Linked DNA regions of Solwaraspora sp. WMMA2065. The protein of the gene in region 1 interacts with the protein of each later gene in a pairwise test. Links are inferred from orthologs where the notes say so. Each region holds a gene or a part of one and is shown in the gene's direction. Other genes may lie near its edges.

What was found.
Region 2: the proteins of tsaE (region 1) and rlmB interact in binary tests that used the Escherichia coli proteins (3 or more experiments, as listed by UniProt). The link is inferred for Solwaraspora sp. WMMA2065 from one-to-one orthologs.

The regions. Positions count from the first base shown.
Region 1 is NZ_CP128361.1:3,923,801-3,928,411, reverse strand. Bases 876-3,874 are described here. They hold tsaE (tRNA (adenosine(37)-N6)-threonylcarbamoyltransferase complex ATPase subunit type 1 TsaE), read left to right. Parts: upstream 876-2,121; coding sequence 2,122-2,628; downstream 2,629-3,874. Other genes in these bases: O7610_RS17830 (IS110 family RNA-guided transposase), read right to left, coding at 2,733-3,874; O7610_RS17840 (alpha/beta fold hydrolase), read left to right, coding at 1,037-2,125; alr (alanine racemase), read left to right, coding at 876-1,040. Also shown: more of alr, read left to right, coding at 1-875; more of O7610_RS17830, read right to left, coding at 3,875-3,965; ung (uracil-DNA glycosylase), read left to right, coding at 4,224-4,611. UniProt on the Escherichia coli protein: Required for the formation of a threonylcarbamoyl group on adenosine at position 37 (t(6)A37) in tRNAs that read codons beginning with adenine.
Region 2 is NZ_CP128361.1:5,603,985-5,608,596, forward strand. The notes cover bases 1,091-4,090. They hold rlmB (23S rRNA (guanosine(2251)-2'-O)-methyltransferase RlmB), read left to right. Parts: upstream 1,091-2,032; coding sequence 2,033-3,148; downstream 3,149-4,090. Other genes in these bases: cysS (cysteine--tRNA ligase), read left to right, coding at 1,091-2,033; O7610_RS25485 (Hsp70 family protein), read left to right, coding at 3,238-4,090. In the rest of the region: O7610_RS25470 (helix-turn-helix domain-containing protein), read right to left, coding at 1-575; more of cysS, read left to right, coding at 618-1,090; more of O7610_RS25485, read left to right, coding at 4,091-4,612. UniProt on the Escherichia coli protein: Specifically methylates the ribose of guanosine 2251 in 23S rRNA.

The DNA.
Region 1 (4,611 bases):
AGCTGATGGCGGTGGTGAAGGGCGACGGGTACGGCCACGGCATGGTGCCGGCGGCCCGGGCCGCACTCGACGCCGGAGCGGACTGGCTGGGCGTCTGCACCCTCGGTGAGGCGCTGGAGCTGCGCGGTGCCGGACTGACCGGGCCGGTGCTGGCCTGGCTGCTCAGCCCCGGACTGCCCCTGCACGAGGCGGTCGCCGCCGACGTCGACCTCGGCGTCGGCAGCCGCGCCCTGCTGTCCGAGGCCGTCGCCGCGGCCCGACTCGCCGGCCGGCCGGCCCGGTTGCATCTCAAGATCGACACCGGGTTGTCCCGGGGTGGGGCCACCGGCGACGACTGGCCCGAGCTGGTCGAGACGGCCGCCAAAGCGCAGTCCGACGGCACCGTCGAGGTGGTCGGGGTGTGGAGCCACTTCGTCTTCGCCGACGCGCCCGGGCACGCCACCATCGACCGGCAGCTGGCGGCGTACCACGACGGGCTCGCCGTGGCCAGCCGGTACGGGCTGCGCCCCCGCTACCGGCACCTGGCCAACTCCGCGGCCACCCTGACCCGGCCGGACACCCACTTCGACCTGGTCCGGCCCGGTATCGCCTGCTACGGGCTGTCCCCGGTGCCGGGCGAAGGCTTCGGTCTACGGCCGGCGATGACCGTCCGCGCCCGGGTGATGCTGGTCAAGCGGATCCCCGCCGGGCAGGGCGTCTCCTACGGGCACACCTACCACACCAAACGGGAGAGCACTCTGGCCGTGGTGCCGCTCGGCTACGCCGACGGGGTGCCCCGGCACGCGTCCAACACCGGGCCGGTGCGCCTCGGTGGCCGGACGCGCCGGATCGCCGGCCGGGTGTGCATGGACCAGATCGTGCTCGACTGCGGCGACGACGAGATCAACGCTGGGGAGGTGGCCACATTGTTCGGTGACGGACGCGACGGCGGCCCGACCGCCGACGACTGGGCCGACGCGGTCGGCACCATCAACTACGAGATCGTCACCCGGTTCGGTAGCCCCCGGGTGCCCCGGATCTACCAGGACAGCCGGCCATGAGCGGGCAGCGGGCCGGTGCGCAGAAGGTGGCCCGGACCGCCGGCATCGTCGGCGCGGTCATCGGCGTCGCGGCTGCCGGGGTGACCGCGACGGTCACCGTCGAACGCGCCCTGGTGCGCCGGCTCAAGCGGGAGGTGGCGGACCGGTACGCCGACGAACCCTTCGGCGAGCTGCCCTACGACGAGACCCGGGTGGTCACCGCGGCCGACGGCACCGACGTCTACGTGGAGATCGTCGAGCCGGACGACGCGGCACCGCTGCGGCCGACCATCGTCTTCGTGCACGGCTACTGCCTGGACATGGGGACCTTCCACTTCCAACGCCGGGAGCTGACCCGGCAGGGAGAGTACCGGTTGGTCTGCTACGACCAGCCCGGCCACGGCCGCTCCGGCCGGCTGGAGTCCGGCGACTACGAGATCGACGCGCTCGGTGAGACGCTGCGGGCGGTCATCGAGCAGGCCGCCGGCGACGGCCCGTTGATCCTGGTCGGACATTCGATGGGCGGCATGACCATCATGGCCCTGGCCCAACGGCATCCGGAGCTGTTCCGCGACCGGGTGGTCGGCACCGTACTGATGGCGACCTCGGGCAGCCTGGTCGACGAGGCCCGGCTCGGTCTGCCGGCGATCCTCAGCCGGGCCGGCTCGCCGCTGCTGATGCTGGTCAACAACGCCACCCGGCTGACCGGTCCAGTGATCGACCGGCTGCGGGTGGCCACCGCCGACCTCGCCTGGCTGCTGACCCGCCAGTACGGCTTCGGCACCGACCGGCCCAGCCCGGCGCTGGTCAGCTACGTGGAGCGGATGAACTCGCGGACCTCGGCGGAGACCGTCACCCGGTACGTGCGTACCCTGCTGACCCACTCCCGGTACCCGGCGCTCGCGGTCCTGGAGAGCAGCCCCACGCTGGTCATCGTCGGCGACAAGGACATGATCACCCCGGTGACCCACTCGGAGGAGATCCTGCGCCGGCTGCCCGACGCCGACTACGTGAGGATCCCCGACGGCGGGCACGTGGTGATGCTGGAACACGCCGACCGGGTCAACGCGGTGCTGGTCGCGTTCCTTGCGAAAATCGCCCGATGACTGTCCGGATCCCGCTACCCGAACTGGCCGACACCCACGACCTCGGCCGCCGCCTCGGCCGGCTGCTGCGCCAAGGCGACCTGGTGGTGCTGACCGGTCCGCTCGGCGCCGGCAAGACCGCGCTGGTGCAGGGGATCGGCGACGGCCTCGGGGTACGCGGCGACGTCACCTCGCCGACCTTCGTCATCGCCCGGGTACACCAACCGGATCCGTCCCGGGGCGGCTCGCTCACCCTGGTGCACGCCGACGCGTACCGGCTCGGCGACGCGCCCGACCCGCGGGTTGAGATCGACGACCTCGACCTGGACGCCGACATGGACCGGGCGGTCACCGTCGTCGAGTGGGGCGAGGGGATGGTCGAGCAGCTGGCCGAGGCGCACCTGCTGGTCCGCATGCACCGGGCCGAGGACGACTCCCGGACCGCCGAGTTGATTGGACGGGGCCCCGGCTGGTCGGGTCGGCTCGCCGGGCTGGACCAGCCGGCCGGCCATGCTGGACGGTGATGTCGTAGGCCACCCGTAGAGTGCCGGACGGCGCGCAGCTGTCCATGAGGACGGGCGGCGGCCACCACCGAGGCGTGACGAAAGACATCCCAGGAGCTTGAATGTCAAGCAGCAGCCTTGCTGAGGTGATGCGACCACGCGGTCGCCTCGTCGTAGACGGTGCCGGTCTTCAGGCATCCGTGCAGGATGCCGACGAGCCGGTTGGCGAGTTGGCGCAGCGCGGCGTTGTAGCTGGCGCCGCGGGCACGTTGCCGGTCGTAGTAGGCGCGGGCACCCGGCGAGGCCTTCAACGCGGAGAACGCCTGGGTCATCAGGGCGTCGATGAGCCGGTCGTTGTGGACGAACCGGGCCGCGACGGTCCTCTTCTTCCCGGACGCGCGGGTGATCGGGCTGGTCGCGGCGTAGTTCTTCCGGGCCTTCGCGGTGGCGTAGCGGTCGTGGTCGTCACCGAACTCGGCGAGCACCCGGGCGCCGAGGACGGCACCCAGTCCGGGCTGGGACAGGATGATCTCAGCGTCCGGGTGCCGGCCAAAATGGTCCTCCACCTGCCCTTGCAGGGCCTTGACCTGCTCGTTGAGAGTGACCAGCAGGGCGACCAGGGCGCGCACCGACGCGGCGTAGGCGGTGGTGACCACGGCCGGCTGGCCGAGGTGCTCGGCACGCAGCACCGCCTGGATCGACGCGGCCTTGGCCGCGACGTCACGGCGCCGGGCCCGTTTGAGAGCGGCGCTGATCTGGCTGATACTCAGCCGGGCGGCGCTGGCCGGATCAGGGGCCTTCGCGAGGAGTTGCAGGGTGTCAGCGGCGTCGAGGTCCTCGAACGCCTCCAACGCCGCAGGGAAGTACTCCCGCAGCGCGTGCCGCAGCCGCTGCACAGCACGGGTGCGTTCCCAGATCAGCGTCTTGTGCATCCGGGTGACGACCTTGACCGCCTCGGCGTCCGCCGAGTCTCCGGCCATCGGGCTCAGTTGGTGCGAGTCGGTGCGCACCATGTCGGCCAGCATGTGCGCGTCGGCGGCGTCGCTCTTGGCCCGGGACACCGCCAGACGTTCCCGGTAGCGGGCCGCCTGCAACGGGTTGACCGGGTACACCGTGTACCCGGCGGCGACCAGCGCCTGCACCCACGGGCCCCGATCGGTCTCGATACCGATCTTCACCTGAGCAGCAGCAGCGTCGGCGTCGATGTCGTCGCCGAGCGCCGTGCCGATCATCGCGTGGAGCCTGGTGATGCCGGCGATGCCCTCGGGCAGCCTCGCCTTGGCCAGCCTGCGGCCGGAGGCGTCCATGAGCTCGACGTCGTGGTGGTCCTCCGCCCAGTCATCTCCTATGAACAGCAACGTCTCTCCCGCCTATTGAGTCGATCACCGCTGGTAGCCAGGAGGAGAACCATCAGCGACCTAATGAAGCAGTGCTCACGCCGCGACCGGGCGGGCACGACATCCCATCAGCGATCAACTCTCCACACCGACCAGCCGGGGCACGATCTTTCGTCAGGACTCGACGTCCAGGAACCCGGAGTGCTCACCGGCTGGCGGCTACCTACCCACCAGGAGTTTGCCGGATGGCTCACTCCCAGAACTCATTAGGCTCCCGAGATGCTCGACCTGCTGGCCATGTTGCCTCCTGCCTGGGCCACCGCGCTCACCCCGCACCTGGACCCGGCCGGCACCACCGCGCTCGGCCGGTACGTCGCCGACGAGTACGCCGACCAGACGGTGTACCCGCCGGTGGCGGACCTCTTCACCGCTTACCGGCTGTGTCAGCCGGAGCAGTGCCGGGTGCTTATCCTCGGCCAGGACCCGTACCACCGGGCCGTGCAGGCCCACGGGCTCAGCTTCAGCGTCCGCGACGGGGTATCGGTGCCGCCGTCGCTGCGCAACGTATTCAAGGAGCTGGGCACCGATGTCGGGGTGCCGATGCCGCGCAGCGGTGACCTGACCGGCTGGGCGGCCCAGGGCGTGCTGCTGCTCAACGCGGTGCTCA
Region 2 (4,612 bases), 1.7 Mb from region 1 along the record:
AGGGTGCCCATCGTCACCACCCCGACGCTGGCCTCCAGGCCGGGCACGCCGAGCACCGGGGCGGCGACCCCGTACGCGCCGGGCTGCAACTCGCCGCTGCTGGTCACCGGTCCGGGCGTACCGTCACGGCCGGCCAGGATCGCCCGGCCGGCGGCCCCGCGACCGACCGGGTGCCGCGACCCGGCCCGGTACGCCACGTGGAACGCCGTCCAGCTCGGCTCGACGACGGTCAGCGCCACCGCCTCGGCACCGTCGGCGACGGTCAGGTGGGCGGTGGCGCCGGAGGACTCGGCGAGCCGGCGCAGCGCCGGCAGCGCGGCATCGGCCAGCAGCGGCTGTGCCCGCCGGGCCAGCTGCAGCAGCCCGGCACCGAGCCGCAACCGACCGGCGGTGTCGCGGCGCAGCATGCCGTGCGCGGCCAGGGTGGTGGCCAGCCGGTAGACGGCGGCCCGACCGATACCGAGCCGGCCGGCGGCCTCGGTGACGGTGATCCCGCCGGTCGCCTCGGCGACCAGGCCCAGCAGGCGCAGCCCCCGGTCCAGGGTCTGCGCCGTCTCCGCCCCTCGCGCGTGCACACCGACAGAGTACGGACGGGTGCCAGTCGGTACCCTCGTAGCGTGACGCTCCGCTTGTACGACACCGCGACCCGGTCCGTGCGGGACTTCGTGCCCCGCCAGCCCGGCGAGGTCAGCGTCTACCTGTGTGGCGTCACCGTCCAGTCCGCCCCGCACATCGGTCACCTTCGCTCCGGCGTCAACTACGACGTGCTCCGCCGCTGGCTGGCCCACCAGGGGCTGCGGGTCACCTTCATCCGCAACATCACCGACGTCGACGACAAGGTGCTGGACAAGGCGGCCGCCGCGGGTCAGCCGTTCTGGTCGATCGCGTACGCCAACGAACTGTTGCTGGCCGCCGCGTACCGCAGCCTGAACGTGCTGCCGCCGACGTACGAGCCGCGCGCCACCGGGCACATCCCGGAGATGCACCAGCTGATCGAGCGGCTGATCGACCGCGGCCACGCCTACCCGGCCGGTGACGGCAGCGGCGACGTCTACTTCGACGTCGCCTCGTACGCCGACTACGGCGCGCTGTCCGGGCAGCGCCCCGACGCGATGCAGCCGGCCGGCGACGGCGTCGACCGGGCCAAACGCGACCCGCGCGACTTCGCACTCTGGAAGGGCGTCAAGCCGGACGAGCCCGCCGACGCGGCCTGGCGCTCGCCGTGGGGTCCGGGCCGGCCCGGCTGGCACATCGAGTGCTCGGCGATGTGCTGGCGTTACCTCGGCCCCGAGTTCGACATCCACGGCGGCGGGCTGGATCTGACCTTCCCGCACCACGAGAACGAGGTCGCCCAGTCCAAGGCGGCCGGGCTGCCGTTCGCCCGTTACTGGGTGCACCACGGGCTGCTCAACCTGGGCGCGGCGAAGATGAGCAAGTCACTGGGCAACGTCATCGACCTCGGCCACGTCGCCCGGCTCGGGGTGCGTCCGGTCGAGCTGCGCTACTACCTGACTGCGGCGCACTACCGGTCCCGCATCGACTACTCCGACGACGCCCTACTGGAGAGTGCCACCGCGTACCGGCGGATCGAGGGTTTCGTCCGGCGGGCGGCGGAGCAGGTCGGCGCGGTCGCCGCCACCGACATGCCGGCGGGGTTCGCCGCCGCGATGGATGACGACCTGAACACGTCGGCCGCGTTCGCCGTGCTGCACGACGAGATCCGCGACGGCAACAACCTGCTGGCCGGCGGTGATGATGACGCGGTCCGGGCCAGCCTGGGCCGGGTCCGCGCCATGCTGGGCGTGCTCGGCCTCGACCCGCTCGACCCGTCGTGGGGCGACGCCGCCCCGCGCGACGAGCTGCGTGGCGCGGTCGACGCGCTGATCGCCCTCGCCCTCGACCAGCGGGCGCAGGCCCGCGCCCGGCGCGACTGGGCCGCCGCCGACGCGGTGCGTGACCAGCTCAAGCAGGCCGGCGTCACGGTCGAGGACACCCCGCACGGCCCCCGTTGGACCATTGGAGAGCAGACCTGATGCCCGGCAACTCGCAACGACGTGGCCGGCGGGTCACCCCCAAGAAGGGCACCACCCAGGGCTCCGGCGGCAAGAACCGGTCCGGCCTGACCGGCAAGGGGCGCACCCTGCCGGCCGACGAACGGCCGTGGCACAAGGGCTACTCCGGCACCGAGAAGCTGCCGAACAAGACCGCCTGGAAGCAGGAGAAGGAACGCCGGGCGGCGGCCGCCGAGGGGCGCGCGCCGAAGATCGGCGTACCTGGGACGAAGGACACCACCTGGGGTGGCGGTGGCCGCAGCCGGGGCGGTCCGGCGACCGGCCGGTTGGCCCGGGGCGGTGCCCGGTCCGGGCCGCGGGTCTCCCCGGGCCGTAAGGCGCACCCGCCGAAGGACGCCCCGGAGCTGCTGGTCGGCCGCAACCCGGTGGTCGAGGCGCTGCGGGCCAATGTGCCGGCGACCGCGCTCTACGTCGCCCAGGGCATCGACGTCGACGACCGGGTCACCGAGCTGGTACGGACCGCCGGTGACCGGGGCATCGCGATCCTGGAGATCACCCGGGCCGAGCTGGACCGGATGACCGGCGGCGTGCTGCACCAGGGCGTCGGGCTGCAGGTGCCGGCGTACGCGTACGAGCCGTTCGAGGACCTGCTGGCCGCCGCCGCCGAGCAGCCGGAGCCGCTGCTGGTCGCCCTGGACGGGGTGACCGATCCGCGTAACCTCGGGGCGGTGGTGCGCTCGGCGGCCGCGTTCGGCGCGCACGGCGTGTTCGTGCCGGAGCGGCGGGCCGCCGGGATGACCGCCACCGCGTGGCGGACCAGCGCCGGTGCGGCCGCCCGGACCCCGGTCAGCCAGGTGGTCAACATGACCCGGGCGGTGAAGAAGTGCCAGGCCGAGGGGTTCGTCGTGGTCGGCCTGGACGCCGACGGCGAGACCGACCTGTATGACCTGGAGGCTGCGGTGGGTCCGCTGGTCGTGGTGGTCGGTTCCGAGGGTCGCGGGCTGTCCCGGCTCGTCGGCGAGACCTGTGACCTGCGGGTACGCATCCCGATGCACTCCGACGTCGAGTCGCTCAACGCCAGTGTGGCCGCCGCGGTCACCCTCGCCGAGGTCGCCCGCCGCCGCCTGGTCGGCTGACCGGCCGATCGCTGATCAGCGGGTCAGTCACCCGTAGCATGCCCGGGGTCGGTGTCGGGCGGGTTCGGGGTGCGGCGGAGGAACAGCTGATGACAGGGCAGGACGAGGGCTTCGCCCTCGGGGTCGACCTGGGCACCTCCAACACGGTCGCGGTGCTGCGCTGGCCGGACGGGCGGACCCGACCGCTGCTCTTCGACGGCGTGCCGGTCCTGCCGTCCGGGGTGTTCCTCGGCGACCGGCTGCACGTCGGTCGGGACGCGCAGCGGCTCGCCCAGGCCGACCCGGCCCGGTTCGAGCCGAACCCGAAACGCCGGGTCGACGAGCCGACGGTGCTGCTCGGCGCGCATGACGTGCCCACCGCTGACCTACTGGCCGCGGTGCTCGCGGCGGTGGCCCGGTCGGCGGTGGAGGCGGTCGGCTTCCTGCCGCCGGCGGCGCTGACCTACCCGGCCGGCTGGGGTGCCCGCCGCCGGGAGGTGCTGGCGCACGCGGTGGCCCGCGCCGGTTGGCCGCCGGTCATCCCCGGCGGGCCGGCCACCTCCGGCCCGCCGCCCGTCGGGTCCGGCACGCCCGGGACCCGACTGGTGCCGGAGCCGGTCGCCGCGGCCCGCTACTTCGCCGACGTGCTACGCCGACCGGTGCCGGTCGGGCAGGCCCTCGCCGTGTTCGACTTCGGCGGCGGCACCCTCGACATCGCCGTGGTTCGCAACGACGGAGTCGACCCGCACGGGCGGGCCCGGTTCGCGGTGATCGGCTCCGGCGGCCTCACCGAACTCGGCGGTCTCGACCTGGACGCGGCGCTGGTCGAACAGCTCGGCGCGGTGCTCGATCCGCAGGTACGGCAGCAGTTGGCCGCTCCGGCCACCCCGGCGCAGTGGCGCAACCGCCGGCAGTTCTGGGACGACGTACGCGGGGCGAAGGAGATGCTGTCCCGGGCGTCGTCGGCGCCGGTCGCCGTGCCCGGCGTGGACCGGGCGGTGCACCTGACCCGTGACGAGTTGGAGCGGGTCGCCACCCCGCTGATCGGCCGTGGCGTACGGGAGACGGCCCGGTTGGTCGCGGCCTGCGGGCTCGGGGTCGACCAGCTTGCCGGACTGTTCCTGGTCGGCGGCTCGTCGCGGGTGCCGCTGGTGGCCCGGATGCTGCACAGCGAGCTGGGGATCGCACCGACCGTGCTGGAGCAGCCGGAACTGCCGGTCGCCGAAGGCGCGCTGGCCGACCTGCCTGCGCCGGCGTCCGTTCCGGCCGCGCCGTCCGCCGTCGCGTCACCCGTACCGCCGGTTGCAGCCGCACCATCCCCGGTCTCACCCGCGCCGTCCGGCCCGGCGCGGCGGCGTCGGCTGCCGTGGCTGGTCGGCGGCGCGGCCCTGGCCGTGGTCGCGGTGACCGTCGCCAGCGTCGTCTACCTGCTGCGGGATCCGGCCCGGCCGATCGAGTTCCGGGCGTTCAGCCAGGTCGGCAAGG